Regions from separate parts of the Orrella sp. JC864 genome, predicted to be linked through region 2. Evidence: predicted binding sites of a transcription regulator. Region 2 holds the regulator's gene; the other holds the start of a gene.
What was found. Region 2 encodes FliA, which starts transcription of late flagellar genes. Its sites were predicted from a motif close to CTAAAGTTTNNNNNNNNNNNGCCGNTA; they were not measured.
Positions count from the first base shown of each region.

Region 1: the regulator FliA is predicted to act here: its motif matches at 2,724-2,750, upstream of V8Z80_RS20705 (flagellar protein FlaG).

Region 1 is NZ_JBANET010000043.1:593-7,797, forward strand. It holds gene V8Z80_RS20690 (flagellar protein FliT) at 1-352, opposite strand, end outside; gene fliS (flagellar export chaperone FliS) at 364-777, opposite strand; gene fliD (flagellar filament capping protein FliD) at 774-2,168, opposite strand; gene V8Z80_RS20705 (flagellar protein FlaG) at 2,255-2,659, opposite strand; gene folC (bifunctional tetrahydrofolate synthase/dihydrofolate synthase) at 2,852-4,165, shown strand; gene V8Z80_RS20715 (SPOR domain-containing protein) at 4,228-5,058, shown strand; gene V8Z80_RS20720 (CvpA family protein) at 5,055-5,543, shown strand; gene purF (amidophosphoribosyltransferase) at 5,616-7,130, shown strand.
Region 2 is NZ_JBANET010000017.1:61,195-84,519, forward strand. It holds gene V8Z80_RS15480 (hypothetical protein) at 1-255, opposite strand, end outside; gene V8Z80_RS15485 (glycosyltransferase) at 509-4,201, opposite strand; gene V8Z80_RS15490 (flagellin N-terminal helical domain-containing protein) at 4,483-5,346, opposite strand; gene V8Z80_RS15495 (RNA polymerase sigma factor FliA) at 5,610-6,359, opposite strand; gene flhD (flagellar transcriptional regulator FlhD) at 6,746-7,063, shown strand; gene flhC (flagellar transcriptional regulator FlhC) at 7,086-7,640, shown strand; gene motA (flagellar motor stator protein MotA) at 7,828-8,700, shown strand; partial or broken gene motB (flagellar motor protein MotB) at 8,712-9,707, shown strand; gene V8Z80_RS15520 (response regulator) at 9,879-10,280, shown strand; gene cheA (chemotaxis protein CheA) at 10,277-12,478, shown strand; gene cheW (chemotaxis protein CheW) at 12,490-12,990, shown strand; gene V8Z80_RS15535 (CheR family methyltransferase) at 13,011-13,862, shown strand; gene V8Z80_RS15540 (protein-glutamate methylesterase/protein-glutamine glutaminase) at 13,917-14,984, shown strand; gene cheY (chemotaxis response regulator CheY) at 15,031-15,420, shown strand; gene cheZ (protein phosphatase CheZ) at 15,420-16,052, shown strand; gene flhB (flagellar biosynthesis protein FlhB) at 16,295-17,449, shown strand; gene flhA (flagellar biosynthesis protein FlhA) at 17,456-19,570, shown strand; gene flhF (flagellar biosynthesis protein FlhF) at 19,567-21,909, shown strand; gene V8Z80_RS15570 (flagella synthesis protein FlgN) at 21,953-22,426, opposite strand; gene flgM (flagellar biosynthesis anti-sigma factor FlgM) at 22,450-22,737, opposite strand; gene flgA (flagellar basal body P-ring formation chaperone FlgA) at 22,850-23,325, opposite strand, start outside.

The DNA.
Region 1 (7,205 bases), on a different contig from region 2:
CGTAGGTTTCGATGAGGGCGCGCTGGCGCTTCATGCGGCCGAGCAGGTCGCTCAGGCGAGCCAGCTGGGGCATGGCCAGGTCGCGCGTCAGGGCGTCATTTTCGAGGATGCGCACCAGATAGTCGTGTTTGCGGGCCCGATCCGCCTCGTCCATGAGCGGCCGCGTCTCCATGCGGCGGATCTGTTCCGTCAGCTCGCAGTATTGCTGGCCAAGCTGCAATACCAGTTGCCAGTCGTCCTGGCGTGCGGCGGCCACCATGGCTTCGGTGGCGTCTGCGATTTTTGCGTACTGCTGCAGGATGGCGGGAGAGGGCGAGCTCATCGTATGTGGAAAAAAGGCCCTGTCGTTCAAGACTGTGCGGCTCACGCGGCAGCCGTGGCCGTGCGCCAGGCCTCGCCGATGTCGGCGAGCAGCCGGTCGGCCAGATCGAGTCGTTGCATGTCGGCGTTCAGGTTGGCCAACAGGAGGTTGTGGGAAACGATTTCGTAGACGGCTTGCAGGTTCTTGGCCACTTCGCCGCCTTTTTCGAGGTCCAGGCTCGCCTTCAGGCCATTGTCCACGATGTCCAGCGCCTTGGAGATGGCCTGCCCCCGGGCCGCCACGTTTTCCTGCTCCAGGTACAGGCGCGCGTGCGCAATGGCGGCACGCGCGCCGTCGAACAGCAGGGTGATGAGCTTTTCCGGGGAGGCGCTCATGACCTGCGTCTCCAGGCCGATGCTGCGGTAGGCCTGCGCGGATCCGCGGGCCCCGTTGCTGCGGCGGACTGCGTAGCTCATGCGTTGTTCCTGCTGCCGGTGCCGAGCATGGCCAGCTGCTGCGTCAGATAGGCGCTGGTGCTGCTCATCTGGGCCACCAGGGAATCCAGGGCGACGAATTGCTGGCGGTAGCGCTCCATGGTGTCCTCGATCCTGCTGGAGGTGCTTTCGTACTGCTTCTCCAGGTCTTTGAGGGTGCGCTTGACGCCATCGGTGGCGCCGGCCAGCAGGCCGTCGTTGCTGCGCAGCAGGGTTTCGGTGACGGCGTTCAGCCGCGCGGCCACGCCGTTCGTGCCGGCGAACAGTTCGGAGACGTTGGCCAGGTTGTCCCGCACCGCTGCGGACAGCTTCTCGGTGTTGATTTCCAGGTCCCCCGTGGTGGGGTTGGTCGTGATGCCCAGCTGCGTCAGGGTGCGCACTTCGCCTTCAGGCAGCGCGACGTCGAGCACGCTGCGCAGCCGGCTCTGGATGGTGCGCGCCGTCGAATCGCCGGTCAGCACGCTGCTGCGGTTGTCCTCGCTGTTGTAGCTGGTCAGGTCGCGGATGTTCTTCTGCAGGCTGTTGTAGGCGTTGACGAAGGCGGTAATGGCGCGGGTGGCGGCCTCGTCGTCGCGGCTGACCGTCACGATGGCAGGCTCGGTGGTCAGCTGCGTCAGGTTCAGCGTCAGGCCCTGGACCGCGTCGGTGACGGTGTTGCTCTGGCTGACGATGGCGATGCCGTTGATCGTGAGTTCGGCGTTGCGGGCCGCCGTTTCCTGCATGTTGGAAGGGCCGGCGCCGTCGGCGTCGAAGGCCAGCAGGTCTTGCAGCTGCGTATTGCCGGCGACCGAGATGCTGCGCACCGCGGCGTCCTGGCCGGTTTCCTTGGCCGTGAGCATCAGGCGGTGCGGGGCGCCGGAGCCGTCGTTGATGAGCGTGGCCTGCACGCCCAGGGTGTCGTCGGCGTTGATGGCCGCGACGATATCCTTGAGCGAGGTGCCTTTGCCGGCCAGGTCCAGGGTCTGTTCCGTGCCGTCGGCCAGGGTGAAGGTGATGACCCCGCCCTCGCCCAGCGCGGCCCCGGCATCGGCCTGGCCCGCGGCCACCAGCGTCTGCGCCGAGGCAAGGCTGCTGACCTCGATCGCGTAGCGTCCGGCGATCGCCTCGGTGCCGACGGTGGCGGTGAGCTTGTCGCCGGTGACGGCCGCCTTCATGGCGCTGAAGGTCTTGGCGTCGGCCAGCGCCTTGGCGGCGTTCTGCACGGCCTCGACGCTGCTCTTGAGCACGCCGTAGGCCGACAGGCGGGCCTCGGCCAGCGTCTGTTTTTCCTGGATGAGGGCAAGCGGGGCGCTTTCAGCTCTGCGCAGGTCGGCCAGGAGCTGTTCGAGGGGAAGGCCCGACCCTACGCCGATGGTGCTGCCTACGGATGCCATGCAATTCTCCTTCGTTTGCTAGTGTGCGCCTTTTGCCGGGTTTTCGAAGAGCCGGGCAAGGGGGACATCAGGGTTCAATTCCGGCCTTAGGCCTGGGTGCGTACCAGCTGGCCCTGCATGTTGACGATCATCTTGGCGATGCGGATGACCGCATCGCTGGGAATGGTGCGGATGGTCTCGCCGGTTTGCGCGTCCTGGACCGTGACCACCAGGCGCTGCGCCTCCGGATCGATCTGGAACTGCAGCTTGGTCGACCAGGCCTGCAGGGTACGGTTGATCTCTTCGAGCTCGTAGTCCAGCGATGCCGGCGCCTCGGGCTGCTGCGCCTGCGGCTGGCGGGCATGGGGGTAGCCCGCATCGCCCAGCGCATCCTGCTGCGGCGCCGACGCCGCCGTGACCGTCCGGGCGGCGTCCTGCTGCAGCGGTTCGGGCGGCGTCTGGGTCGCGACAGGCAAGGGGGCGGCCATGGGAGGAACGGACTGGATCGTCATATGGGCTCCGGCAAGACTGGACGAGCGTCGTGGCGTGCGCCGGACGCTAGGGATGATGGTCGGGTTACGGCCGGCCCGGGTAAAACTTTAGCGCCCGCCCGGGGGGAGGCGCCAGGCGGCCGGCCGCAGGGCCGTTGCCGCCCCTGGCGGCTGATAAACTCCCGAGCTTTGCCGCTACCGCGCCCGCCGATCATGTCCGTTGCCGTTCCCAAGCCCGATGCCCATGCGACCCTGGACCAGTGGCTGGGCTACCTGGAGTCCATCCATTCGCGTCCCATGGAGCTGGGCCTGGAGCGGGTCAGGGAGGTCGCGCAGCGCATGGCGCTGCGGCTGGACTGCGTCACTTTCGTCGTGGCCGGCACCAACGGCAAGGGCTCGACCTGCGCGATGATCGAGGCCATCCTGCAGGCGGCCGGCTACAAGGTGGGCCTGTACACCTCGCCGCACCTGCTGTCCTTCAACGAGCGGGCCCGCATCAACGGCGAGTTCGTCGGCGACCAGGCGCTGATCGCGCATTTCCAGCGGGTCGAGGCCGCGCGCGGGCAGACCACGCTGACCTACTTCGAGTTCACCACGCTGGCCATCCTGGACTTGTTCGCGGCCAGCGGCCTGGATGCGGCGGTCCTGGAGGTAGGCCTGGGCGGCCGGCTGGACGCGGTCAACATCGTCGACGCCGATTGCGCCGTGGTCACCAGCATCGACCTGGACCACACCGAGTACCTGGGGGATACCCGCGAGCAGATCGGCCTGGAGAAGGCGCACGTGTACCGGCCGGGGCGGCCGGCCATCTGCGCCGACCCCGTGCCGCCGGAGTCGCTCAAGCGCCACGCCGAGCAGATCGGCGCCGACCTGTGGCTGTTCGGCAGGGACTACAACTACGCGGGCGACCGCCAGCAATGGAGCTATGGCGGGCGCTCGCAGCGCCGCCGGGCCATGGCCTATCCGGCGCTGCGCGGCGCCAACCAGCTGCTCAACGCCTCGGCGGCGCTGGCCGCCCTCGAGGCGGTGCAAGAGCGCCTGCCCGTGCCCCAGCAGGCCGTGCGGCTGGGGCTGTCGCAGGCTTCGCTGCCGGGGCGCTTCCAGATCGTGCCGGGCAGGCCTGCCATCATCCTGGACGTGGCGCACAACGCCCATGCCGCGGCGGTGCTGGCGCAGAACCTGGACAACATGGGGTTCTTTCCCTATACGCATGCCGTGTTCGGCATGCTGGCCGACAAGGACGCCGCCGCCGTGGTGGCCGCCCTGGGCCGGCGCATCGACCGTTGGCATTGCGCCACGCTGGCCGGCCCGCGCGGGCGCGACGGCGGGCAGCTGGCCCAGTGCGTCCGGTCGGTGCTGGACCTGCAGCCTGGCAAGCCGGACGAACCCAGCGCCGCGGCGGCCGGCTCGCCGGCGCAGGCCTTCGAGGCGGCGCGGCGCGAGGCGGGGGAGGGTGATAGAATCGTGGTATTCGGCTCTTTCCTGACCGTTGCCGCGGTGCTGCAGGCACTGGGTCGCCCGGTCTAGGGCCGGGCCGCGGCGCCGGGCCTGCCTTCCCGCCGCCTCGCCAGCTAGGATGCGCTTCATACATGGGATGGTTTTCTCGTAACGACGCCGGGTCTTCCCGCAAGCAGACGGACAAGCCCCGCCCGTCGGTTTCCAGCGAAGCGCAAGCCGCCGAACTGCGGGCCCGGGCACGCCGGCGCCTGGCCGGCGCCGTGGCGCTGGTGCTGGCCGCGGTGGTCGTGCTGCCCATGGTGCTCGATTCCGAGCCCGTCCCCGTGGCCGACGACATCGCCATCAACATGCCCAGCCGCGAGACGCCGTACGAGCCCAGCTTGTCCGCGCCGCAAGTCGTCCCCGATTCGCCAGCGCCGCCTGCGCAGCCCGAGCCCGGCGCCCCGGCCGAGCCGCCCGGCTTGCCGCCTCAGCCCGACCTGGGCGGCGCAGCGCCCGCCGGCCAGCCGCCGGCCCAACCCGCCCAGCCGACCCAACCCGCCCAGCCTGCGCAGACGCCGCCTGCTTCGGCGGCGGCGGGCAAGCCCGCCGGCGGGCCCCAGCCGCCGGCCGCCAAGCCCCAGGAGCCGGCCCGCACCGACGACGGCAGCGCCGCGCTGGCCTTGCTCGAGGGGCGCGCGCCCGCACAGGCCACCACCAGCAAGCTGCCGGCCAGGCCGCCGGCCGCGGGCGGCTATGTGCTGCAGATCGCGGCCTATACCGCCCAGGCCGACGCCCAGAGCCGCCGCGACAAGCTGCACCAGGCCGGCGTCACCAATGCGTTCGTCGAGCCGGTTTCGGCCGGCGGCAAGCAGCAATACCGCCTGCGCGTGGGGCCTTTCCCGTCCCGCGAAGCGGCCCAGGCTGCCCAGGCCCGGTTGCGCACCCTGGGTTATGACAACGGTTTCATCGCCGCACAGTGACCGGCTTCGATTTCGTCGTCCTGGCGATCCTGGCCATTTCGGCAGTGCTTGGCCTGGTACGCGGCCTGCTCAAGGAAGTGCTGTCGCTGCTGGCCTACGGGCTGGCCTTCGTGGCGGCCATCTGGTGGGGGCCGACGGTCTTCATCTGGCTGACCCCTTATATCGAGACGGCCCTGCTGCGCATGGGCCTTTCCTATGCCGCGGTCTTCATCCTGGTGCTGCTGGGGGTAGGGCTGCTGAACATGACCCTGGCCGCGCTGCTGCGCGGCACCGGGCTCAGCCCGGCCGATCATGGCCTGGGCGCTATTTTTGGCTTCCTGCGGGGCCTGTTGCTGGTGGTGGTGCTGGTGGCCCTTGCAGGCTATACCCCGCTGCCCAAGGAGCCCTGGTGGCAGGAAGCGATGTTTTCGGGTACCGCCGAGCAGGCGGTGCGGCAGATCAAGCTCTGGCTGCCCCCGTCGCTGGCGACGTGGCTACCTTACTGAATCGAATCGGCAGGATCCCGGCGCCGGGCGGCGCCGCCGGCCTCATACAGTCATAACGGACAGGAACTCACCATGTGTGGAATCGTAGGGGTTGTCGGTCGCGGACCGGTCAACCAGTTGATCTATGACAGCTTGCTCTTGCTGCAGCATCGCGGGCAGGACGCCGCCGGCATCGCCACTTCGCAAGGCAGCGCTTTCAACATGTACAAGGCGCACGGCATGGTGCGCGATGTGTTCCGCACACGCAACATGCGTTCGCTGCCGGGGACCAGCGGCATCGGGCAGGTCCGCTATCCGACCGCCGGCTCTAGCGAAAGCGCCGAAGAGGCCCAGCCGTTCTACGTGAACGCGCCCTTCGGCATCACGTTCGCGCACAACGGCAACCTGACCAATTGGCGCGAGCTGCGCGAGTCGCTGTTTCGCGTGGACCAGCGGCACATCAACACCAATTCCGATTCGGAGGTGCTGCTCAACGTGCTGGCCCATGAGCTGCAGCGGGCGGCCAACGGCGTGTCGCTGGACGAGGACGCGATCTTTCGCGCCGTCGCGGCGGTGCACAAGCGCGTGCGCGGCGCCTATGCCGTGGTGGCGCAGATCGCCGGCTACGGCCTGCTGGCATTTCGCGACCCCTACGGCATCCGGCCCCTGTGCATCGGCCGCCACGAGGGCGAGGCCGGCGTCGAATGGATGGCCGCCTCCGAGTCGGTGGCGCTGGAGGGCAGCGGCTTTTCGTTCGTGCGCGACGTGCAGCCGGGCGAGGCCGTCTTCATCGACAACGACGGGCGCCTGTCGCAGCGCCAGTGCGCCGAGAACGCGCAGCTGGTGCCGTGCATTTTCGAGTACGTCTATTTCGCCCGGCCCGACTCGCTGATCGACGGCGTATCGGTCTACGGCGCGCGCCTGCGCATGGGCGAGTACCTGGCCGACAAGCTGGCGCGCAGCCTGCGGCTGGGCGATATCGACGTGGTCATGCCCATCCCGGATTCGTCCCGGCCCGCCGCCATGCAGCTGGCCGCGCGGCTGAACCTGAACTATCGCGAAGGCCTGATCAAGAACCGCTACGTGGGGCGTACCTTCATCATGCCCGGCCAGGCGGTGCGCAAGAAATCGGTGCGCCAGAAGCTCAATGCCATCGGCATGGAGTTCAAGGGCAAGAACGTGCTGCTGGTCGACGATTCGATCGTGCGCGGCACCACCAGCCGCGAGATCGTGGAAATGGCCCGGGCCGCCGGCGCCAACAAGGTGTACATGGCCTCGGCAGCCCCGCCCGTGCGCTATCCGAACGTCTATGGCATCGACATGCCGACCCAGCAGGAGCTGATCGCCAACGGCCGCCAGGAGGAGGAGATCGCCCGCATCATCGGCGCCGACGCGCTGATCTACCAGGACATCGCGGCCATGCAGCAGGCGGTGACCGACCTGAACCCGGCGCTGACGCGGTTCGAGGCCTCCTGCTTCACCGGCGAGTACATCACGGGCGACATCACGCCCGAATACCTGTCCCGCCTGGGCCAGAGCCGCAATGACCAGGCCAACGAGGCCGGCGGGCTGCAGTTCAATATGGGCTACGCGGCCAACGAGGGCTGAGCGGGGCGCCTGGCCGTGTGCAAACCGGGCAGGCTGCCAGGGACGGACTGCCAGGGACGGACTGCCAGGGACGGA
Region 2 (23,325 bases):
TATGATTTTTTTGTACGACTTAATATCTTGGCAGTAGCGGATTCGCAGGCCATGCGATTGAAGCTCGAGAACCGCTTCAGGTACGTACTGGCGGTCCTCGTGCGAGATCCACAGGATGGTGTAATCTGGTTGTAGCGATTGGTTCAGCAGGCAGCGCAGGGTCAGGTCGAGCGTGCCGAACCGCTTTCTGTATGAGGTCAGGCTGACCACGAGGCTCGCGGGTAAAACGGAAGGAGCGTCAGATTGATGCTGCATGGATTCCACCAATCCTCGTGGAGCGGCAGGTGAGCGCCGCAGGAAGGAGCCCGTATCCCATTGTGTCGGCTTTCATGCTAGCTTGGCCTCCTTGCCGACAGCAAGATGCCGGGCAGGCAGTCCAAGGCTGGCATCGGAGCACGCGAGCTTGCGCTGACTAAAAGCGGATGGTCATAGCCGTGGTCACGCAGGTCTGCATCAGAATACGATCCGCCACCCGCTGCGTGGGAAAGGTGCTCGGCTCTCCCGTGGATCAAGCCAGCCACTGCGATAGCCAGTACGCGGCGTGCTTTTGATCCAGCATCCAGTTCTGTAGCACCGCTTGGCGTAGTGCATCGCCGGCCTTGGCTGTTGCATCGAGATCATGGGTATGCATTCGAATCGCTTCCACCCAATCCTTGAAGCGCGGCTTGACACGCGTCACCGGCAGCGGTCCTCGATAAGGCATGATATCGCTGCAAACGACAGGAAAACCGCAGGCTCCATATTCCAGCAGGCGCAAGTTGCTCTTGCACCGGTTGAACAAATTATCTTCCAAGGGGGCCAGCGCCAGATCCAGGTTCAGGCCGGCCAATTTTGCCGGATACTCCTCGATGGGCACACCCGGATGAAACTCGTGAATGTATGGGCGGATGCTGTCCGGACACATACCAAAGAACACCCATTCGACCTCGTCAGACAGCGCCTTCACCACTTCGGCGATCAGTTCCAGATCACCACGATGGCTGCTTCCTCCAGCCCAGCCCACGCGTGGCCGCAGACCTTGGCGGCGCTGGCCTTGTACATTCGACCACCAATGCAGCGGCAGATGGTTTTCGACGACCCGTGTATCCGGATGCAGGCCATCCAGCGCTTCGGCCAACGCTGGTGTCGAGACGATGAACCGGTCCACCAGTTTCAAAGCTTCCCGCATCGTCTTGAGGATGTCCTTGGGCAATTGCCCTTGATGTGCGCTCTTGAGCGGCAAGTTGGGCAAGTAATCGTCCAGCTCGGCGACCTTGAAACACCGGTTAAAGCGTGCCAGCCGCTTTTGCAACTCGATCTGCTCCTTGACCAACTGACGCTGCAATACCAGAGTATCGGGAGCTAGGCGCTCCATTTCCACCGGAGAGTAATACCGATCGCTGGTCCTGGAGTCAGCCAGTCCGAAATCGTTTATCGTCCGGGACGGCTGCATTATCCTGTAATGCCCGCAACCCTGACGGTCGGCCGGCTGCGCCAAAATGACAGGAAGGGGGCGCCAGCGCAATGGGCGCCAATTGTTCTCATTATGTATGTCGACCTGAAATCCAGCACCTTCAAGCGTAAGGTTCTGGTTATAGGCGGGGTCTCGCGCAATAACCGGGAGCCATTTTTCATAAAGCGCATCCTGTTCTGCCTGGAACCGCTTCATCTTGGCCTGTCCGTCAGTAGTGTCCACCTTGGCTTGGCTGACACTGCCGACATGCATCACTACGGCATGTGGCGTCCATACCACCAGGTAACCGGCTTGACGCGCTTTCAGGCACAGGTCAACGTCGTTATAGGAAACCTTGAAGGCATCTTCGTCCAGCCCGCCAATCTCAGCATAGACCGACGCGCGGATCATCAGGCAGGCGGCCGTGACGGCACTGTAGTTTTGGTCGACTTGCAAGCGGTACATATAGCCGGGGGCATCCGCGCTCTCGCCGATGAAAGGATGGTCTGCCGGGCCGCGCAAGCCCAGCACCACACCGGCATGCTGGACGCGGCCGTCGGGATATAGCAGCTTCGCCCCCACGATGCCCACTTCCGGACGTTGCGCATGGTTTAGCATGGCATCCAACCAGTCTTCTCGCAGCATTGCCGTATCGTTGTTGAGCAGCACGAGATATTCGCCACGCGCGTGGCGTGCGGCCAGGTTGTTCATCGCCGAGTAGTTGAACGGTTGGGGATAGCGCAACACGCGCAACTGCGGGCTGTTCATCGACTCGATACCATCTAGCCAGGCGCAAGCATCGGCATCGGTGCTCCCGTTGTCCACGATCAGCACTTCATAGTTCTTGTAGGCAGTCTTTTCCAGCAAGGTTTCCACGCACCGCAGCAGCAGTTGGAACTGGTTGCGGGTAGGAATAATGATGGACACGGCCGGTGTCGCCGGGTGTCCGTAATTGATGCGATAGCAGCCTGGCAGGTGCGCGGCGACTTTGGCCTGTTCGTAGCCGCGATTGCGCAGATGGCGCAATAGCGCGATCTGTTCAGCCTGGGTGGTGGTGATTGTCGGGGTATCTATGATCAACAGCGGTTCGTCGACGTGACCGAGGCCGGCGACGCCACCGGCATCGATCAGGCGCAGCAACAGGTCGAATTCGGGCGCATCGGCGAAAGCCGGGTCAAAGCCGCCCGCTTCGATGAATACATCACGCCGGAACAGCCAGCGCCGAGCCATGCCGGCGGGCATGGACAGCAGTAGGTCCAGGTTGAAATCCGGGCGCAGCAGCGCTGACAGATCGCCGGATGGCAGGCGCATCATTTCATCGGCATACGCCGCGCGTATCCCGTCAGCATTCGCCAGTTCCTGAGCCAGAGCAACCAAGCCAAACGGGGTGAACTCATCGCCGGCATCGATGGACAAGATCCAGTCGCTGTTCGATTGGGCGGCAATCCGGTTGATGGTGCCGGCTATTGCGTCCGGCGTAGCGGAATGCCAGCAAGTTTTGGCCGGACTAATGCTCAGCATGCTTGGATTGCTGGGCATTTGACTTACCACGTGCGGCTGGACGTTGCTGTAACCGCAATTGACCGGAAGTAGGCTTTTCAGGGTTTTCTCTACCGCTTCCGGCCGGTTGCGCCGGTCGACGACGATGACGCTTATCAGTGGGCTACCGTTTTTTGTGCCCAGGGTTTCCTGGATCAGGCGATTCTGTCGGGAGGTCGGTTTTCGTGCATGGAGCCAATCAGAAATCGGGCTCTTGTCTGATCGGGTTGCCGTCGATTGCAGCCGCTTGGCTTGCTTGAGCTTGCCTATCGCCGACGTGGAGAGCTTCGGGGTGGCTTCTACTTTCTGGAGAATGGCACTGACCCACGCAGGAAGGAAAAAATCCTTTCGGATCCGCAAGGCGAGCTCAGGAACCTGGTGGCGCGCCAGATCATAATTAGCTAGAAGCTCGGAGGCAATTTCGGAGGCGCTCGCTTTGCGGTTGCAGCAGCGCCCCGAAAAATTGAAATAGGCGGCCTGGTCGAAATTTTCCAGGGTTATGTATCCTGGTCCGCCGAAACGGTCATAGCAATAAACGGGGACGGAAATCGATAGCGCCATCTGCACCGTCCTGCCGATGGTAATGACGACATCGTTTTGAGCCAGAAGGGCTGGCGTCACCTTCTGGTGCGCATGGGAAATCCCATAGATATTCACCTGAATGCCGCGACGCGCCAGCGCAGCGGCAAGAGTCGAGATTTCCGCTGGTATATGGTTCGATACTATGGCAACGGATTTTATTTGTTCCCTTACTTTGGCGGGTGGGTGGTCGGCCCATTCACTGGTAACGCAATTGGGCATTACCACGATGGAATCCGAGGAAATGTCGTATTCTTTTAGCTTATCCCTGGTTTCGTATGAGTTGGCTAAATGCAAAGAAAAACGGCCTGTGTACAGTGGCGGGCACTCTAGCGGCTCGTAGGGAGACAGGGACGAATAAATGATTCGTGAAGCGTTGATGCCTTTGTTAAGCAAGAGGGCGTCGAAGCAGGACCAATGGTGTCCCCATAGCAGGTCGAAATCGGGGTGCTTTCGCACTGAATTGTCCGAAAGGTCCAGCCACCTGACCCCCGCAGCCTCGAATGCTTCCGTCAGCCTCCCTTGATATGCGAAGGAGGCAACCGTAACGTCATGGTTCTGAGTTCTTAGATGCTGTGCAAGTTCCAGTGTCAACAGTTCTGATCCGGCGAAATTGAGGAGTGTATTGTTGCAGAGCAGAATGGTCGACACGTCGGTTCCTGTGCGTGGGTATTGGTTATGGCAGGCTTGCGATACGGCCCCGGATGGGCTTCTAGGCGGGCTTGGAATTGGAGATTTTAATCATCGGGTTGCGCCGATTTGTTGCTCCTGGGCACAGCAAAAAAAACGCCCCAGTGGCGATATGGCCATAGGGGCTGTGCGGTCAAGCCAGTGGCGAAGTCATGGACTTCACATAGAAGTTTGCCGCTCCAGTCGCTGCGGCTAGCAGCTTGTTTTTTAAAAGGCCTGGAGCAGCACCACCGTTTGGCGGATTAACGCAGCAGCGACAGCACGGTCTGCGGAACCTGGTTGGCTTGCGCCAACACCGAGGTGCCGGCCTGCTGCAGGATCTGCGCGCGGGTCATGTTGGACACTTCGGTGGCGTAATCCGCATCTTCGATGCGCGAACGGGCCGCGGACAGGTTGTTGACCGTGTTGTTCAGGTTGGTGATGGTCGACTGGAAGCGGTTCTGGATGGCACCCAGGTCGCTGCGCTGCGTGTCGACAGCCTTCAGGGCGGCATCGACGTCAGCCAGCACGTCGGTCGCCAGGACGTCGATGCCATGGGTGTTGACAGTGCGGGCCTCCGTCAGGTCACCGGCGATGCCAGAGACGCCGCCGCTGGTGTACACGTTCCAGCCAGTGTTGCCGGCGATGTTGATGTCGATCTTTTCGCCATCCTTGGCGCCGACCTGGATGGAAATGGTGGTGCTGCCGCTGGAGGCCAGGATGTTGATGCCGTTGAATTGGGTCTGCTCGGCAACGCGGTTGATTTCTTCCAGGCGCTGGTTGACTTCCGACTGGATGGAGTCGATGTCGGACGCCGAGTTCGTGCCGTTCTGGGCTTGCACCGCCAGTTCGCGGATGCGCTGCAGGTTGTTGTTGATCTCGTTCAGGGCGCCTTCCGCCGTTTGGGCGATCGAGATGCCGTCGTTGGCGTTGCGGGCGGCTTGCGTCAGGCCCTTGATGTTGGCGGTGAAGCGGTTGGCGATGGCCTGGCCGGCGGCATCATCCTTGGCGCTGTTGATGCGCAGGCCCGAGGACAGGCGCTCGATGGCCGTACCCAGGGAGTTTTGGGACTTGCTCAGGTTGGTTTGCGAAACCAGAGCCAGGTAGTTGGTATTGATGACGGACATGAAAGACTCCTGTAGGGGAAAAGGCAGCAGCGCTGCTGCCGCTTGGCCAGGAAAACCCCTTGCGGGGTGGAACCCTGGCCTGCACCTTGCGGTGCCGGGCAGGCCCGTGTTTCCTGTACTTCCGGGTTTACGGTTGGTGTCATGCAGCCTTTAGGCCGTCTTGCCAATTTTTTGCCAAGAGGCTTGCCGGCCGGAGCAGGGCTGGGCTTCGGTCCGCTACGCAGGGAAGGCTAGGCGCGACGGACCGATGCATCGGCTGATGGCTAAATCAACTGCGCCCCCGCCAAGTCCTGCGGCAGCTCATGCCAGGCTTCTTCTTTGAGCCGCGCGCGGATGCGGGCGGTGGCCTGGGTGCGCAGCTGGCACACGCGGCCCTCGGTCACGCCCAGCACCGCGCCGATTTCCTTCAGGTTCAGGCCCTGTTCGTAATAGAGCGAGAGCAGCAGCTTCTCGCGTTCGGGCAGCGCCTCGATGGCGCTGACCAGCACCGCGCGCAGGTCGCTGGCCAGCAGCCTGGACAGCGGGTCGCTGCCCGGCTCGGCCGGGGCGGCGCGTTCGTGCCAGTCGGCCTGGGCCTCGTCGTCGCGGCCGAAATCCTCGTAGTGCACGATCTGCACCCCTTGCGCATCGTTGAGCAGCTCGTGGTATTGGGGCAGGGGCAGGTTCAGGTCCTGCGCGATCTCGGCCTCCTGGGGCGGGCGCCCCAGTTCCTGCTCCAGCTTCTGTATGGTCTGCTCGATTCTCCTGGCCTTGCTGCGCACGCTGCGCGGCAGCCAGTCCTGGGCGCGCAGCTCGTCCAGCATGGCGCCGCGAATGCGGGCGGTGGCGTAGGTCTCGAACTGCGCCTGCGGCAGCAAACGGTAGCGTCGCGCGGCGTCGAGCAGGCCGATCATGCCGGCCTGCACCAGATCGTCCAGCTCGACGCTGGCCGGCAGGCGCGCCAGCAGCTGCAGGGCCAGGCGGCGCACCAGCGGGGTGTGCTGGACTACGAGGCTGTCTTGCGCAGGAAGCATGCTGGCGGCAGGGGTTGGGATCGGCTGGATTGTGTGACAGCCGTGTCCGCCGCCATGCGCCAAGCATGTGCATTTTTGCGGCCTTATTCGGTGGATTGCGAGGGGCCGTCCGGCGGCATCGTTGCGGTGGCGGGCCGCTGCCCTGCCGGCGGTGTGGTTTTTAGGTGTCAAGAATTAACGATAAATTGTGAATTGTCGTGTTCCGCACATGTTTTGTCATATTTAGGCGCAAAAATGCAACCTTATGTGGTACATTGCATCAAACATGCGACGAATTGACACAATTGTGTACAAATGTTCGCGATGTGCCGCATCTGGGCTCCGGGGGAGTCGGCGCTTGACCATTACATAAGAGACAGCTCTCCACAACCGCGTTGAGAATCGAAATGGCCGAAAATGCATTGCTGAGCGACATCCGCGAAGTAAATCTTTCCTACCTCTTGCTGGCGCAGCGCATGCTGCGCGACGATTACTCGGCAGGGGTGTTCCGCCTGGGGTTCAGCAACGAGGTCGCAGATATCATCATGCGGCTCTCTCCTGCGCAGCTGGTCAAGCTGGCCAGCTCCAGTTCCTTGCTGTGCCGGTTCCGCTTCGACGACTACGGCCTGCTGTCGGCCCTGACGCACGACGTGCTGGGCGGGGCCTTGCAGCAGGCGCATGCCACCATCCTGCTGGCCAAGCAGCCGGTCGAGACGCTCGGCTGACGCGCACGCCGAGCAGATCGCCATGGCCACCAAAAGCGTTTCCAAGGAAGCTGCCGAGATCCAGCTCGCCAGCGCAATGATCGAACTGGGCGCGCGGCTGCAGGTGCTGGAGGCGGAAACCAGCCTCAGCCACGACCGGCTGGCGCGCCTGTACCGCGAGATCCGGGGCTGCTCGCCGCCCAAGGGCATGCTGCCCTTTTCGGTCGACTGGTTCATGACCTGGCTGCCGAACATCCATTCTTCGCTGTTCTTTAATGTCTACCGCTTCATGGTGACGCATACCCCCAGCAAGGGGATACGCGCCATCATCGACGCCTACCGGCTCTATCTCGAGCATGCTTCGGTCGAGCGCAAGGAAGAGCCCGTGCTGAGCTTTACGCGAGCCTGGATGCTGGTGCGGTTCTACGACGGCGGGATGCTGCAGCTGTCGTCCTGCCGGCAGTGCGGGGGCGATTTCGTGGCGCACGCGCACGATCCGCAAGGCGATTTTGTCTGCGCCATCTGCCGGCCGCCGCCGCGCGCCGGCAAGACCCGCGCGGCGGCTTCGCAGGCCGCCGCCGCGGTATCGCGGGCCTGATCCGCGCCGCCGCCCGCGCCGGTCCTGGCCGGCCCAGGCGGTTCCATCCCCGCGCGCCGCGGCCGCCGGCTCGGCGCGATAAGCCAAAAAGCCATGAAAAAGCCCCCCTAAACCCGGCTTTCCGGACGGGCTTTAGGGGGGATGATTCTGTGCGTTTGCGTCCGTCCCTACCTGGCAGAGGAATCGAGTGTTAATCGTCATCGGCTATGTGATCGTGCTGCTTGCCGTGTTTGGCAGCTATGTCGGCCTGGGGGGGCACCTGGGCGCCCTGTACCAACCGCTGGAATTGACCTTGATCGCGGGCGGCGCCTTCGGCGCGTTCCTGGCGGCCAACAGCCGCAAGTCGCTGTCGCTGGTGGGCAAGGCCCTGCCCCAGAGCTTCAAGGGCGCGCCCTACAGCAAGGCCGTCTACATGGAACTCATGGGCCTGATGTACGTGCTGCTGAACAAGGCCCGGCGCGAAGGCCTGATGGCCATCGAATCGCATATCGAGGATCCTGGTTCCAGCCCGATCTTCTCGGATTACCCGCGCATCCTGAAGGACGCCAAGCTCATGGAGTTCATCACGGACTACATGCGCATCATGATCAGCGGCAACATGAGCCCGTTCGAGATCGAGACGCTCATGGACGAAGACATCGAAACCTTCCGCCACGAGCTTGACGTGCCCACGCAGGCCCTGCGGGCGGTGGCCGACGGGCTGCCGGCCTTCGGCATCGTGGCGGCCGTGCTGGGCGTCATCAAGGCGCTGGGGGCGGTGGACCAGCCGCCGGCGATCCTGGGCGACCTGATCTCCAAGGCCATGGTGGGCACCTTCCTGGGCATCCTGCTGGCCTACGGCTTTGTCGCGCCGCTGGCCTCCAGGGTCGAGCGCCGCAATGACGAGACCCTGAAGATCCTGAACTGCGTCAAGACCACGCTGCTGGCCAGCATGAACGGCTATCCGCCCCAGCTGGCCGTGGAATTCGGCCGCAAGGTGCTGTTCACGTCCTTGCGGCCCAGCTTCGCCGAGCTCGAAGAGCACGTCAAGCAAGCCAAGAGCGCGGCCGCCAAGGGCTGACAGGTCCGCGCATGAACAACCCGAACGCCAGCAACCGCGTCGTCATCCGCCGCAAGAAGGTCAATGGGCATGGGCATGCCCACCACGGCGGCAGCTGGAAGATCGCCTACGCCGATTTCATCACGGCGATGATGGCGTTCTTCCTGGTGCTGTGGCTGATCAGCATCATCCCGCGCGAAGACTTGCGCGGCATCGCCGATTATTTCCGCATGCCGCTGAAGGTGGCGATCACGGGCGGGCCCGACTCCAGTGTCAACAGCCATGTCCTGCCCGGCGGCGGGGCCGATCCGCTGCGCGACCTGGGCCAGGTGCGCCGTGCCGACGGCACCCGGCTCGAGGCGCAAAGCCAGGGCGAGCGGCGCGACCGCCAGCGGCTCGAGGGGCTGCAGCGCAAGCTGGAGCAAATGATCGAGACCAATCCGGTGCTCAAGAATTTCCGGCCGCAGCTGCTCATCGACATGACCACCGAAGGCTTGCGCATACAGATCGTGGACAACCAGAACCGGCCCATGTTCGCCACCGGCAGCGCCATCGTGCAGCCTTATATGCGCGACATCCTGCGCGAGCTGGGGCCGGTGCTCAACGAACTGCCCAACCGGGTCAGCATCTCGGGCCATACCGATGCGGTGCAGTACGCGCGCGGCGAGCGCGCCTACAGCAATTGGGAGCTTTCTGCCGACCGGGCCAATGCCTCGCGTCAGGAGCTGGTGGCCGGCGGCATGAACGAGACCAAGGTGATGCGGGTGATGGGGCTGTCCTCCAGCATGAGCCTGATTAAAGATGATCCCTATGCTGCCGTTAACCGTCGAATCAGCCTGGTTGTCCTGAACCAGCGGACTCAGCAGCAGATAGAGCACGAGAACGCCGCCGCCGCCGACGTCACCGCGCAGGGCGCCAGCGAAACCGTGGATGCCATCAAGCGCCTGCATGACGAAGAGCGCCAGGCGCAGGGCGCCTACGCCGGACAAGGCGCCGAGTCCGGACAGGAGGCGGCATCCGGGCAAGACCCGGTGTCCGGGCAAGGCGCCGTACCCGGCGAGGGCGCCGTATCCGGGGAGCAGGCCGGCACCGGGACGGTTCCCGCCGGGCCGGGCGCCGGTGCGCAGGGCGCGTCGTCCGGCGGCCCGGCGGGCGGGGTTGTCCTCGTGATAGAGGGCGGCGAGACGTAAAGGGACTCGATGGGCGCAACGATACTGGTGGCCGACGATTCGGCGACCATGCGGTTGATAGTGGAAAGCACGCTGCGTGCGGCGGGCTGGCAGGTAGTGACCGCGTCCGATGGCGGCGAGGCGCTGGACGTGCTGGGCAGCTGCCCGGTCGACCTGGTCGTGACGGATTGGCACATGTCGCCGCTTTCGGGCCAGGACCTGGCCTGGGCGCTGCGTGCGCGCCCGGCGACGGCCTTGCTGCCCATCGTGGTGCTGAGCACCGAGTCGCCGTCGGTGTGGGCAGAGCTGGCGCAGGAGCTGTCCTTGTCATATTGGCTGCGCAAGCCGCTCGATCCCGAACTCCTGGTGCAGACGGTGCGCACGGCGCTGCATTCTTCCAACCCTCCTGAAGACGAGGCAACCCGGCCATGAGTACCGGAGTCGATCTCAGCCAGTTCTACGAAACCTTCTTCGACGAGGCCGACGAGCTGTTGGCCGAGATGGAGCAGCTGCTATTGATGCTCGATGCCGATACGCCGGACATCGAGCAGCTCAACGCCATCTTTCGCGCCGCCCATTCCATCAAGGGCGGCGCGGCCACCTTCGGCTGCTTCGCGCAGCTGGCGGACACCACGCATTTGCTCGAGAACCTGCTGGACGCGATCCGGCGCGACGAAATGGCATTGCGCACCGACATGATCGATACCTTCCTGGAAACCAAGGACGTCCTGAAAGACCAGCTCGATGCCTACCGCGCGGGCGAGACGCCCGATATGGCGGCCTACGAACGCATCTGCGCGGTATTGCGCCAGCTGGCCCTGGAGCAGCATGGCCCGGCCGGCACGGCCGCGGCGCCTGCCGAGCCGGCCCAGGCCCCGGCCGCCGAGCCGCCGCAGCCGGCTGCGGCGGTCCCGTCCGCGGCTGCGGCGCCCGCCGCGCAGGCGCCTGCCGCGCAGGCCGCCGGCAGCCAGGCCACGCCGTGCCTGCGGGTGCGCATCAGCCGCGCCTCCGAGAAGGACGCGCTGGCCTTGCTGGAAGAAATCGGCAACCTGGGCCGCGTCCTGCACAGCACGAACGAACCCGGGCTGCTGACGGTGTGGGTGGAGACCACCTGCTCGGTGGACGATATCGAGGCGGTGTGCTGCTTCATCATCGACGCCGACCAGATCGAGGTTGCCCCCGAGGCGCCGCCGGCCGCGGCAGCCGCGGCCCTGGACGATTTCGCGCAGGCCGCGCAGCAGTTCGCCCGTCAGGCCCAGGCCCCGCAGCCGGCCAGCGCGCCGCAGCCGCCCGCCGCCGCCGCGCCAGCGCCCGCGGCGGCCCCTGCGGCCGTCCCTTCGACGGCTCCCCCAGCGGCTCCCCCCGCGGGTTCGGCCCCGGCCGCTGCGGCCAAGCCTGCCGCCGCCGCGCGCGCCGCCGCCGCGGCAGCCGACAAGGAATCCACTTCCATCCGCGTCGGGGTCGAGAAGGTCGACCAGATCATCAACCTGGTCGGCGAGCTGGTCATTACGCAGGCCATGCTGGCGCAGACCGCCTCGCACCTGGATCCCGTGGTGCACGACCGCCTGCTCAACGGCATGGAGCAGCTCGAGCGCAACGCGCGCGACCTGCAGGAGGCCGTGATGTCCATCCGCATGATGCCGATGGACTACGTGTTCAGCCGCTTTCCGCGCGTGGTGCGCGACATCGCCGCCAAGACCGGCAAGCAGATCGAGCTGCAGACCCTGGGCCGGGCCACCGAACTGGACAAGAGCCTGATCGAGCGCATCATCGATCCGCTCACGCACCTGGTGCGCAACAGCCTGGACCACGGCATCGAGACGCCCGAGGTGCGCCGCGCCGCCGGCAAGTCGCCCACCGGCAAGCTGGTGTTGTCGGCCCAGCACAACGGCGGCAACATCGTGATCGAGGTGCGCGACGACGGCGCGGGCCTGAACCGCGAGCGCATCCTGCGCAAGGCGCAGCAACAGGGCATCCCGGTCAGCGAGAACGCCACCGACGACGAAGTGTGGCAGCTGATCTTCGCCCCCGGGTTCTCCACGGCCGAGCAGATCACCGACATTTCCGGCCGCGGGGTCGGCATGGACGTGGTGCGGCGCAACATCCAGGCCATGGGCGGTCATGTGCAGCTCAGTTCGCGGGCGGGGCAGGGCACCACCACGCGCATCGTGCTGCCGCTGACCCTGGCCATCCTGGACGGCATGTCCGTGCGCGTGGGCGAGGAAACGTTCATCCTGCCGCTAAGCCACGTGACCGAGTCGCTGCAGCCGGCGGCCGACCAGATCCATTCGGTGGCGGGCAACGAGCGCGTCATCCACGTGCGCGGGGAATACCTTTCGCTGGTCGAGCTGCACCGGGTGTTTTCTGTCGAGGGCGCGCAGACCGATCCGACCCAGGCCATCGCCGTCATCATGCAGGCCGAGGACCGCCGTTTCGCCCTGCTGGTCGATCATCTCGTGGGCCAGCACCAGGTGGTGGTCAAGAACCTGGAATCGAACTACCGCAAGGTACCCGGCATATCGGCGGCCACCATCCTGGGCGACGGCAGCGTCGCGCTGATCGTGGACGTGTTTTCCCTGGCGCGCGCCAACCGTGAAAAATGGGCCCAACCGGAAGCCCTGTTGAATTGACGGAGATCACCATGAACAACCCCCTTGCGTCTGCGACCGACCGCAGCGAGGACATAGGCAGCGAATTCCTCGTCTTTACGCTGGGCGACGAGGAGTACGGCATCGACATCCTGAAGGTGCAGGAGATCCGCGGCTATGACGCCGGCGCGGTCACGCGCATCGCCAATTCGCCGCCCTTCATCAAGGGCGTGACCAACCTGCGCGGCATCATCGTGCCCATCGTCGACCTGCGGATCAAGTTCAACCTCGGCAAGGTCGAGTACAACGAGCAGACCGTGGTCATCATCCTGAACCTGAACCACCGCGTGGTCGGCATCGTGGTGGACGGCGTATCGGACGTGCTGATGCTTTCGTCGGCGCAGATCCGGCCGGCGCCGGAGTTCGGCGCCACGCTGTCCACCGAGTACCTGACCGGCCTGGGAACGGTCGACGAGCGCATGCTGATCCTGGTGGATATCGAGCGGCTGATGACCAGCGACGAGCTGGCCCTGGTCGAGAAGGCGGCCGTCTAGCGGGGCGCCGCAGCTGCACCATGGAAAAAACGGCGCTGATGCCCGGTCCGGCCGCGGACAAGCAGTTCGAGTTCCGCGACGACGACTTCGACCGCGTGCGGCGCCTGATCTATCAGCGCGCCGGCATTTCGCTGGGCGCGCACAAGCGCGAGATGGTCTACAGCCGGCTGGCCCGGCGGCTGCGCAGCCTGGGCCGCAACAGCTTTACCGCCTACCTGGACGGGCTGGAGGCCGATACGGCGTCGGCCGAGTGGGAAGAGTTCGTCAATGCGCTGACCACGAACCTGACGGCGTTCTTTCGCGAGGGGCATCATTTCCCGGTCCTGGCCGAGCTGGTCAGGCACCGCCCGCGGCCGATATCGGTCTGGTGCTGCGCGGCCTCCACGGGCGAGGAGCCGTACTCCATCGCCATGACGCTGTTCGAGGCCCTGGGTCCGCAGGCCCGCGATGCGCGCGTGCTGGCCACCGACATCGATACCCAGGTGCTGGAGAAGGCCCAGCGCGGCATCTATGGCCTGGACCGCGTCGAACGCATGGAGCCCGAGCGGCTGCGCCGTTTTTTCCTGCGCGGCAAGGGCGCCAACGAAGGCATGGTGCGGGTGCGTCCCGAAGTGGCCGAGATCGTGGAGTTCGCTCCCCTGAACCTGCTGTCGCCGCGCTGGGACGTGGCCGGCCCGTTCGATGCGATCTTCTGCCGCAACGTGATGATCTATTTCGACAAATCCACCCAGGCCGGCATCCTCAAGCGCTTCGTGCCCCTGGTCAAGCCCGGGGGACTGCTGTTCGCGGGGCATTCCGAAAACTTTACCTATATCAGCCAGAGCTTCAAGCTGCGGGGACAGACGGTATACGAGCTGTCCCGGCCGGCTTGACGGCTCGGCGCGACTGCAACCTGGGCACCGCGGCAGGCGGGAAGCGATACAGACATGTCCAAGATCAGGGTTCTTTGCGTAGACGATTCGGCGCTGGTGCGCGGCTTGATGAGCGAGATCATCAACAGCCAGCCCGACATGGAAGTGGTGGCCACGGCCCCCGACCCGCTGGTGGCCCGCGAGCTCATCAAGCAGCACAATCCGGACGTGCTGACCCTGGACGTCGAGATGCCGAGGATGGACGGGCTCGATTTCCTGGAGCGGCTGATGCGCCTGCGGCCGATGCCGGTCCTGATGGTGTCCTCGCTGACCGAGCGCGGCTCGGAGATCACCCTGCGCGCGCTGGAGCTGGGCGCTGTCGATTTTGTCACCAAGCCGCGGCTGGGCATACGCGACGGCCTGATGGAGTATTCCGAGCGTATCGCCGAGAAGATCCGCGCCACGGCGCGCGCGCGGGTGCGCGCACGCGTGCCGAGCCCCAACGCGGGCAAGCCGGCGCTGCTTTCGCGCGGGCCGCTGGCCAGCACGGAGAAGATCATTCTCATCGGCTCGTCCACCGGCGGCACCGAGGCCATCAAGGAGGTGCTGCAGCCCCTGCCGGCCGACAGCCCGGCCATCCTCATCACGCAGCACATGCCGGCCGGCTTTACCCGCTCGTTCGCGCAGCGCCTGGATACGCTCAGCGCGATGACGGTCACCGAGGCCAGCGATGGCCAGCGCGTGCTGCCGGGGCACGTCTACCTGGCGCCCGGCGGCGATGCGCACATGAAGCTGGCGCGCAGCGGCGCCAACTACGTGATTGCGCTCGAGCCCGGCGAGCCTGTCAACCGGCACCGGCCCTCGGTGGACGTGCTGTTCCGGTCCGCCGCGCAAAGCGCGGGCAAGAACGCTATCGGCGTGATCCTGACGGGCATGGGCAAGGATGGCGCGGCCGGCCTGCTGGCCCTGAAGCAGGCCGGCGCGCAGACCCTGGCGCAGGACGAGGCCAGCTGCGTGGTCTTCGGCATGCCGCGCGAAGCCATCGCGCTGGGCGCGGCCGACGAGGTGGTGTCCCTTTACGAAATGAGCGAGCGCATCCTGGCCCGCTTGAGCAACCTGGGCGAGCGCGCACACCGGGTCTGAAGACCGCGCGCCGCTTTTCATACCCTATGGCGTCTATGGAGCTGTAATGGCAGACAAGAACATGAAGATACTGGTGGTGGACGATTTCCCCACCATGCGCCGCATCGTGCGCAATTTGCTCAAGGAATTGGGCTTCGAGAACGTGGACGAGGCCGAGGACGGCGCGATGGCGCTGGACAAGCTGCGTACCGGCGGCTTTCAGTTCGTGGTGTCCGACTGGAACATGCCCAACCTGGACGGGCTGGAGATGCTCAAGCAGATCCGCGCCGACCCGGCCCTGGCGTCGCTGCCGGTGCTGATGGTCACGGCCGAGGCCAAGAAGGAGAACATCGTGGCGGCTGCCCAGGCCGGCGCCAGCGGCTACGTGGTCAAGCCGTTTACCGCGGCGACGCTGGAGGAAAAGCTCAACAAGATCTTCGAGAAGCTGGGGATGTGATGAGTGCCGCCAATACGAATGCCGTGCAGCCCGCCGAGGACCTCATCGCCCGGATCGGCGCGCTTACGCGCCTGCTGCGCGACAGCATGCGCGAGCTGGGGCTGGACCAGGCCATCAAGGATGCCGCCCAGGCCATTCCCGATGCGCGGGACCGCCTGGATTACGTTGCCAAGATGACCGAGCAGGCCGCCCATCGTGTCCTGAATGCCTGCGAGAGCGCCCAGCCGCTGCAGGAGGCGATGCAGCGGCGCGCCCAGGCGCTGGACGGCCAATGGCAGGAATGGTTCGATGCGCCCAAGGAGCTGCCCGAGGCGCGCGCGCTGGTCGACGAGACGCGCGGCTTTCTCAAGGAGGTGGGCCAGGGCTCGCAGGCCACCCAGGGCCATCTGATGGAAATCATCATGGCGCAGGATTTCCAGGACCTCACCGGCCAGGTGATCATGCGCATGATGGGCGTGATCGGCACGATCGAGCGCGAACTGCTGCAGGTGCTGATCGACAACGTGCCCATCGAACGGCGCGAGGAGGCCAACTCGCTGCTCAACGGCCCCCAGGTCAATCCCGAAGGCAAGGCGGACGTGGTGACCAGCCAGGCGCAGGTGGACGACCTGCTCGACAGCCTGGGCTTCTGAGCGCCCAGGACCTGCAGGGCAGGCCGCCGGCCGGGCCGGGCGCCTGCCGCCCCGGGCAAGCCGGCCGCGGGCGTGCGCGGTGTGCCGAATAGCGCCCTCTATACCCGGTTTCTTCGCCATTCGCCGGGGCAGGGCGGCTTCTAGAATGCCGGCAGGCCGTCGGCAAGCGCTTGGCTGCGCGTGCGCGGCCCCGGCCGCGCCGCCGCGCGGGCCGCCAGCCACCCCGTGCCGCCCTTGCCTGAATGGCCGAAGACAGCGATCTCGAAAAAACCGAACCCGCCTCGCCCCGGCGCCTGGAAAAGGCGCGCGAGGAGGGACAGGTCGCGCGTTCGCGCGAGCTGGTGACGTTCGCGCTGCTGACGATGGGCGCCGCCGGCCTGTGGATAGGCGGCGGGGCCCTGTACGAGCGGCTGCGCGGCGTGGTGCGCAACGGCATGACCTTCGATGCGGCGCTGGTGCGCGATCCGGGCGCCACCCTGGCGGTGACGGTCAACGGCGCCATGCATGCCCTGCTGGCGATCCTGCCCCTGTTCGGCCTGCTTGCCGTGACTGCCGTGCTGGCCACGGCCATGCTGGGCGGCTTCCTGCTGTCCAACAAGGCGCTGCAGCCGCAGTTCGGCCGCCTGAACCCCATCAAGGGCTTTGCCCGGCTTTTTTCCGCGCAGACGCTGGTCGAGCTGTTCAAGACCATCGCCAAGGCCCTGCTGGTGGGCGGGGTGGCGGTATGGGTGTTGTGGAGCCATCGCGACGAGATGCTCTCGCTCATGCATGCCGCGCCGATCGAGGGCCTGGCCCGCTCGATGCAGCTGGTGGCCCTGTGCGCGGCCCTGATCATCGCTTCGCTGATCCTGGTGGTGGCCATCGATGCCCCCTGGCAGATTTTCAGCCACCTGAAAAAACTGCGCATGTCCAAGGAGGACCTGCGCCAGGAGCACAAGGAAAGCGAGGGCGATCCGCACGTCAAGGCGCGCATCCGCCAGCAGCAGCGCGCGATGGCCAGGCGCCGCATGATGAGCCAGGTGCCGGGCGCCGACGTGGTGGTGACCAACCCCACCCACTACGCCGTCGCGCTGAAGTACCAGGACGGCACGCATGCCGCGCCCGTGGTGGTGGCCAAGGGCACCAACCTGATCGCCGCACGCATCCGCGAGCTGGCCGAGCAGCACCGGGTGCCCCTGCTGGAGGCGCCGGCGCTGGCGCGCGCGCTGCACCATCACGTGGAGCTGGATCGCGAGATTCCGGCCGCCTTGTATTCTGCCGTGGCCGAGGTGCTGGCCTGGGTGTTCCAACTGCGTGCCTGGCGCGCCGGGCAGGCCGCCGCGCCGTCCCGGCCGGCCGGGCTGCCGGTGCCGCGCGAGCTCGACCCGCTGGCCGCGCGCGCTAGCCAAGGAGCTTGACGTTTCATGAGTGCCCTGCTGTCCCTGTTCAAGAACCAAGGCGCGGCCAATGCCCGGCTGCTGGCCGGCCCGGTGCTCATCGTCATGGTCCTGGCCATGATGATCCTGCCGCTGCCGCCGTTCATCCTGGACCTGCTGTTCACCTTCAACATCTCGCTGGCCATCATGATCCTGCTGGTGGCCATGTTCACCAAGAAGCCGCTGGATTTCGCCGCGTTTCCGGCGGTGCTGCTGTTTGCCACCCTGCTGCGCCTGGCGCTGAACATTGCCTCCACGCGCGTGGTGCTGATGCACGGCCACGAGGGCCCGGACGCGGCCGGGCAGGTGATCGAAGCCTTCGGGCATTTCCTGGTGGGCGGCAACTTCGCGGTGGGCGTGGTGGTGTTCATCATCCTGGTCATCATCAATTTCATGGTGATCACCAAGGGCGCAGGGCGCATCGCCGAGGTGGGCGCGCGCTTTACCCTGGATGCGATGCCGGGCAAGCAGATGGCCATCGACGCCGACCTGAACGCCGGCCTGATCGGCGAGGACGAGGCCCGCCGCCGCCGCCAGGAAGTGGGGCAGGAAGCCGAGTTCTACGGTTCCATGGACGGCGCCAGCAAGTTCGTGCGCGGCGATGCGGTGGCCGGCCTGCTCATCCTTATCATCAACATCATCGGCGGGCTGATCATCGGCGTGGCCCAGCACGGCCTGAGCTTTGGCGAGGCGGGCCGGGTCTATACGCTGCTGACCATCGGCGACGGGCTGGTGGCGCAGATCCCGGCCCTGATCATCTCCACCGCGGCGGGCGTCGTCGTCTCGCGCGTGGCCACCGACCAGGACGTCGGCCAGCAGATGGTCGGCCAACTTTTCAGCAATCCCAACGTGATGTTCATCACGGCGGCCATCGTCGGCATCATGGGCCTGATTCCCAATATGCCGCACCTGGCTTTCCTGACGCTGGCCGCCGTGCTCGCCTGGGCCGGATGGACGCTGCGCAAGCGGCAGATGGCCGCGGCCGCGGCGCAGGTCCAGCCGCCCGCCCAGGCGCAGGCGGCGGCCGAGGCGGCTGCCGCCGAGGCCAGCTGGGACGACGTGTCGCTGGTCGACCCGCTGGGGCTGGAGGTGGGCTACCGCCTGATTCCGCTGGTGGACCACGGCCAGGGCGGGGAACTGCTGCATCGCATCCGCAGCCTGCGCAAGAAATTTGCCCAGGAGGTCGGCTTCCTGCCGCCTGTGGTGCACATCCGCGACAATCTCGAACTCAAGCCGGGCGACTACCGCATCCTGCTGTCGGGGGTGGAAATCGGCCAGGGCAGCGCCGTGCCAGGGCAGTGGCTGGCCATCGATCCGGGCGGCGTCACCATGAAACTGCCCGGCAACTACACCACGGACCCGGCCTTCGGCCTGCCGGCGGTCTGGATCGACGCCTCCCAGCGCGAGCATGCGCAGGTCGCGGGCTATACGGTCGTGGACGCCGGCACTGTGGTGGCCACGCACCTGAACCACCTGATGCACCGGCATGGCGCGGCCTTGCTGGGCCGCCAGGAAGTACAGGCCTTGATCGACCGCATCGGCCGCGAAGCGCCCAAGCTGGTGGAAGACCTGGTGCCCAAGACGGTATCGCTGACCGCCCTGCAAAAGCTGCTGCAGGGGCTGCTCGAAGAGGAGGTGCCCATCCGCGACATGCGCACCATCCTGGATGCCGTGGCCGAGCATGCCCCCCGGTTGGCGGCGGGCAGCGCCGCCGGCGCGCTGCCCGACACCCAGGAATTGCTGGCCATCACGCGCAGGGCGCTGGGGCGGGCCATCACGCAGCAGTGGTTTCCCGGCGAAGGCGAATTGCGCGCCATCGGCTTGGACGCCAAACTCGAGCGGGTGCTGAACCAGGCGCTTGCCACCAGCGGCGCGCTCGAGCCCGGGCTGGCCGAGACCCTGCTGCGCGAGACCGCCGCCGCGGTCGAGCGCCAGGAGGCGGCAGGCGATCCGCCGGTGCTGCTGGTATCGCCGCCGCTGCGGGCCTCGCTATCCCGGTTCCTGCGCCACCACCTGCCGCAGATGGGGGTGCTTTCCAACGCCGAATTGCCTGACGAACGTATCGTGCGCATCACCAACGTAGTGGGCGGGGGCGCCCGATGAACATCAGCCGGTTCGTGGGCGCCACCAGCCGCGAAGTCATGCGCCAGGTACGCCTGGCGCTCGGGCCCGACGCCCTGATCATCTCCAACCGGCGCGTCAATGGCGGGGTGGAGGTCATGGCGACCGACGGCACGGCCTTGCCCGAGACGGCCGGCGCGGCCGGGCAGCCCGCGGCCCAGCCCGCCGGCCATCCCTCGCCGGCCGTGGCGCCCTCGGACGCGCCGGCCCCCGACCGGCCCGCACAGGACGACCTGCTGGGCGCCATTACCGACCTGCGCGGCATGCTCGAAACCCGCATGGACGGCCTGGCCTGGGGCGAACAGCTGCGCCGTCTTCCCCTTGCCGCCACGCTGTACCGGCAGCTGCTGTCGGCCGGCTTCAGCAGCGCGCTGGTCAAGGCCATGCTGCAGCGCATGCCCGAAGGGCTGGCGCATGCGCAGGCCCTGGCCTGGGCCCGCAACGAGCTCGTCACCCATTTGCCGATGATGCGGCAGGAGCACGATCTATGGGCGCAGGGCGGGGTGTTCGCCCTGGTCGGCCCCACCGGCGTGGGCAAGACCACCACGCTGGCCAAGCTGGCGGCGCGCTGCGTCAAGCGCGAGGGCGCCGGCCGCGTGCTCATGATCACGACCGACAGCTATCGTATCGGCGCGCACGAGCAGCTGCAGATCTACGGCCGGCTGATGGGCGTGCCGGTGATCGCCGTGCAGGACGGCCAGGGTTTGCGCCAGGCCCTGCTCGAGGCGGGCGGGCGCCATATCGTGCTGGTGGACAACGTGGGCATCAGCCAGCGGGACCGCCAGGTCGGCGTGCAGGCGGCCATGCTGTGCGGCGCGGGGCGTCCGGTGCGCAAGCTGCTGGTGCTGAACGCGGCCAGCCATGGCGATACGCTGGACGAGGTCGCCCATGCCTACCGGAGCGAGCACGACGAGCTGGCCGGGTGCATCGTCACCAAGCTCGACGAGGCCACCCAGCTCGGCGCGGCGCTCGATACCGCCATCCGCCATCGCCTGCCGGTGCATTATGTCTCGCATGGCCAGAAGGTGCCCGAACACCTGGCCCTGCCCAGCGCCAGCGAACTGGTCGACCAGGCGCTGGCCTGCATCGATACGCGCCGGGCGCTCTATGCGCCCAACGAGGCCGACCTGGCCGCCTTGTGGTCGGGCACCCGCCCCGGCAGCGGCGGCAGCCTGCAGGAGGCCGGCCACCAGGTGCGCACCCGCCAGCTGATGCTGGCGGCGCTGGGCGTGCCCGCCGCCGGTCGGCCGGGCCTGACGCCGGCCGGCCTGGATGCGGCGCTGGCATGGATGGCCAGCGACGTGGCCTGCGCGCGGGCGCGCGAAAGCTGGCGCTTGCAGGGCCAGGAGCACGCCGCCCCGCAGCATTGGCTCCAAGCCCAGGCCGGCGTGATCGAGCAGGGGTACGCCAGCCATTGCCGGCGCCAGCTGCTGCTCATGCACGGGAGCACCCGCCTGGCCCTGCGCGAAGGCAAGGCTGTCCTGGCCGGCACCCTGGCCTGGGGCGATACCGGCACGGCGCTGGTCGGCACCTTGCAGCATCTTGCGCTGGCGCAAGCGAGCCTGGCCAACTGGCCGCTGGCCGGCCAGGACACAGCCCAGCAGCGGGTAGGCTGGTTCTGCGAACGGATGCCGCAGGTTCCGATGGTGCATTGCTTCGAGAGCGATGCCCTGCTGGGCGCCGGGCTGGCCGGTGATGCGCGGACCGCCTGGCTGGCTCGCTGCACGCCGGCCAGGCGGCTGGTGCATGAAGCCGCGCCCACCGCGGCGCAGGCCATCGCCGGCCCGCTGGTCCATGCGCCCTTGCAGGCCGCGCCCGGCCCGGGTGCGCAGGCATGCCAGGCGGCTACGCTCTGGGCTGCCGAAACCGGCGTGGCGCTGGGCGTGCGCCGCCTGCCGCAACGCCTGTTCCGGCTGGTTTCGGTGCGCGAGGTCGATGACCTGTCGGGCCGTACGCTGGCGCAATACTATGGACTGACCAATCTGGAGCCGGACGAGGCCGATACCGCCTGCCTGGCACAGTGGCTGGCGCTGAGCGAATCGGCCAGGGCGTGCCAGCGGCTGACCGCCCAGGCCTGGACGGCGCTGGGTGCCGCGCAACGCCCGGCCAGCCAATGGCTGGCTTGCTCGGCGGCCGCCACGCAGCTCGCGCTGGCGGCCTGGCAGGTGCGCAGCGCGCCGCAGGCCGAACCGGTGCGGCAGGTGCTGGCCCATATGCTGGGGGGAGCGCAGGCGCTGGCCAGCGACCGCAAGCTGCTGGCCGGCCTGTTGCGGCTGTATGCGCTGATGGAAATGAACCCGCCGGTACGGCAGGCCGCCTGAGCCAGGCAGGAACCTGGCGAGGGACGGGGCTTGGCGAAGGATCCTAGCCGGCGGCGATGGCCTTGCCCGGGCTGACGCGCCGCGCGCGGCCTTGCGCGTCATAGAGGCTGGCCTGGCCCGTCAGCGCGCGCAGCGCGTCCAGCGAATGCTGCACATGGCGCAGGTGGGTTTCCAGCAGGATGCCGTTGCGCTGGTTCAGTTCGCGCGCCTGGGCCACGGCCTGCAGCAGCGCCTGCCACACCGGCGCCAGCGCCGGGTCGGCGGCGGCCGCAGCCTGGCCGCCGGCATGGTCGCTGTCCAGGCCCATCCGGCCAAGCAGCGTGTTGCGCTGCCCGCCCAGCCCGGCCAGCTCCTCGGCCAGCTGGTTCTTGCGCTCGGTGATTTCGTTCAGCGCCTCGAACGCGGCCGGCTCGGTCAGGCTTTGCGCTTCCTCCTGCAGCAACTGCGTGAAGCGCCGTACCGCATCGATTTCGGCTTGCAGGCAGGCGAGCAGGGAGCTGGGGGTCGGCTGGTTCATGGGGCAGGGGGCGGGAAAAGGGTTTATTTGAGCAGTTCGCGGGCGCTGGCCAGCAGGCCGTCGGCGATCTTGCCGGCGTCGATGGCGATATCGCCCCGCGCGATGGCGTCCCGGATGGCGGCCACTTTGGCGAAGCCGATGTCGGCATCGCCGTTTTGCATGGCCAGCAGCGTGCGCGAGGCGGCGCTGAGCTCGACCTGGGCGCTGCTGGCCTGGCGCGCGCCGGATTGCGCCGGCGCGCCGTTCTCGCCGCGCATCGCGCTGGCCGAGGCGCCGGTCGCCGTTGAAACGGGAGGAGGCTGGATCTTCAAGGTTTTTCTCCGAAAGGCGCTGGGCGGGTTTCACCCCGGCGCCTTTCATCGATAACGGTCGGTCGGGCGACAACTTTAACCCGGCGTGACGCGGGCGTGGCCGCGAGTCGGCTCATAGCTGGATCTCGACGGTGGCGGCATCCTGCACCACGCCGCTGACGATCTGGCCGCTGGGCGTGCGCACCATGACGGTGCTGCCCGGGGTGGCGTTGTCCAGCGCCTGGCCCTCGCTGGCGACCATGAAGCCGGGCCCCCTGGCCAGCACCTTGACCGTGTTGCCGCGCAGCACGGAGCGCGGGTCGCGCAGGACGCTTTGGCGCAAGGGTTGGCCGGCCGCGATGCGCTGGCTGGCCGTATGGCCGATGGCCATGCCGGGGTCGGTGACGGCGCCCGGCGGCAGGCGCAGCAGATCGCCCGAGCGCGGGGCCAGGTGCTCGGCGGCCAGGGTCTGGCCCATGGCCACCGGCGCGGCGGCCACGTAATAGGTGCCGGGCACCGTCACGCTGGCCTGTACGTACAGCGTCCAGTTTTCCGGGCCCATGCAGCGCACGCCCACGCTCATGCGCGGCCGGGGGCGCACGCCGGCGG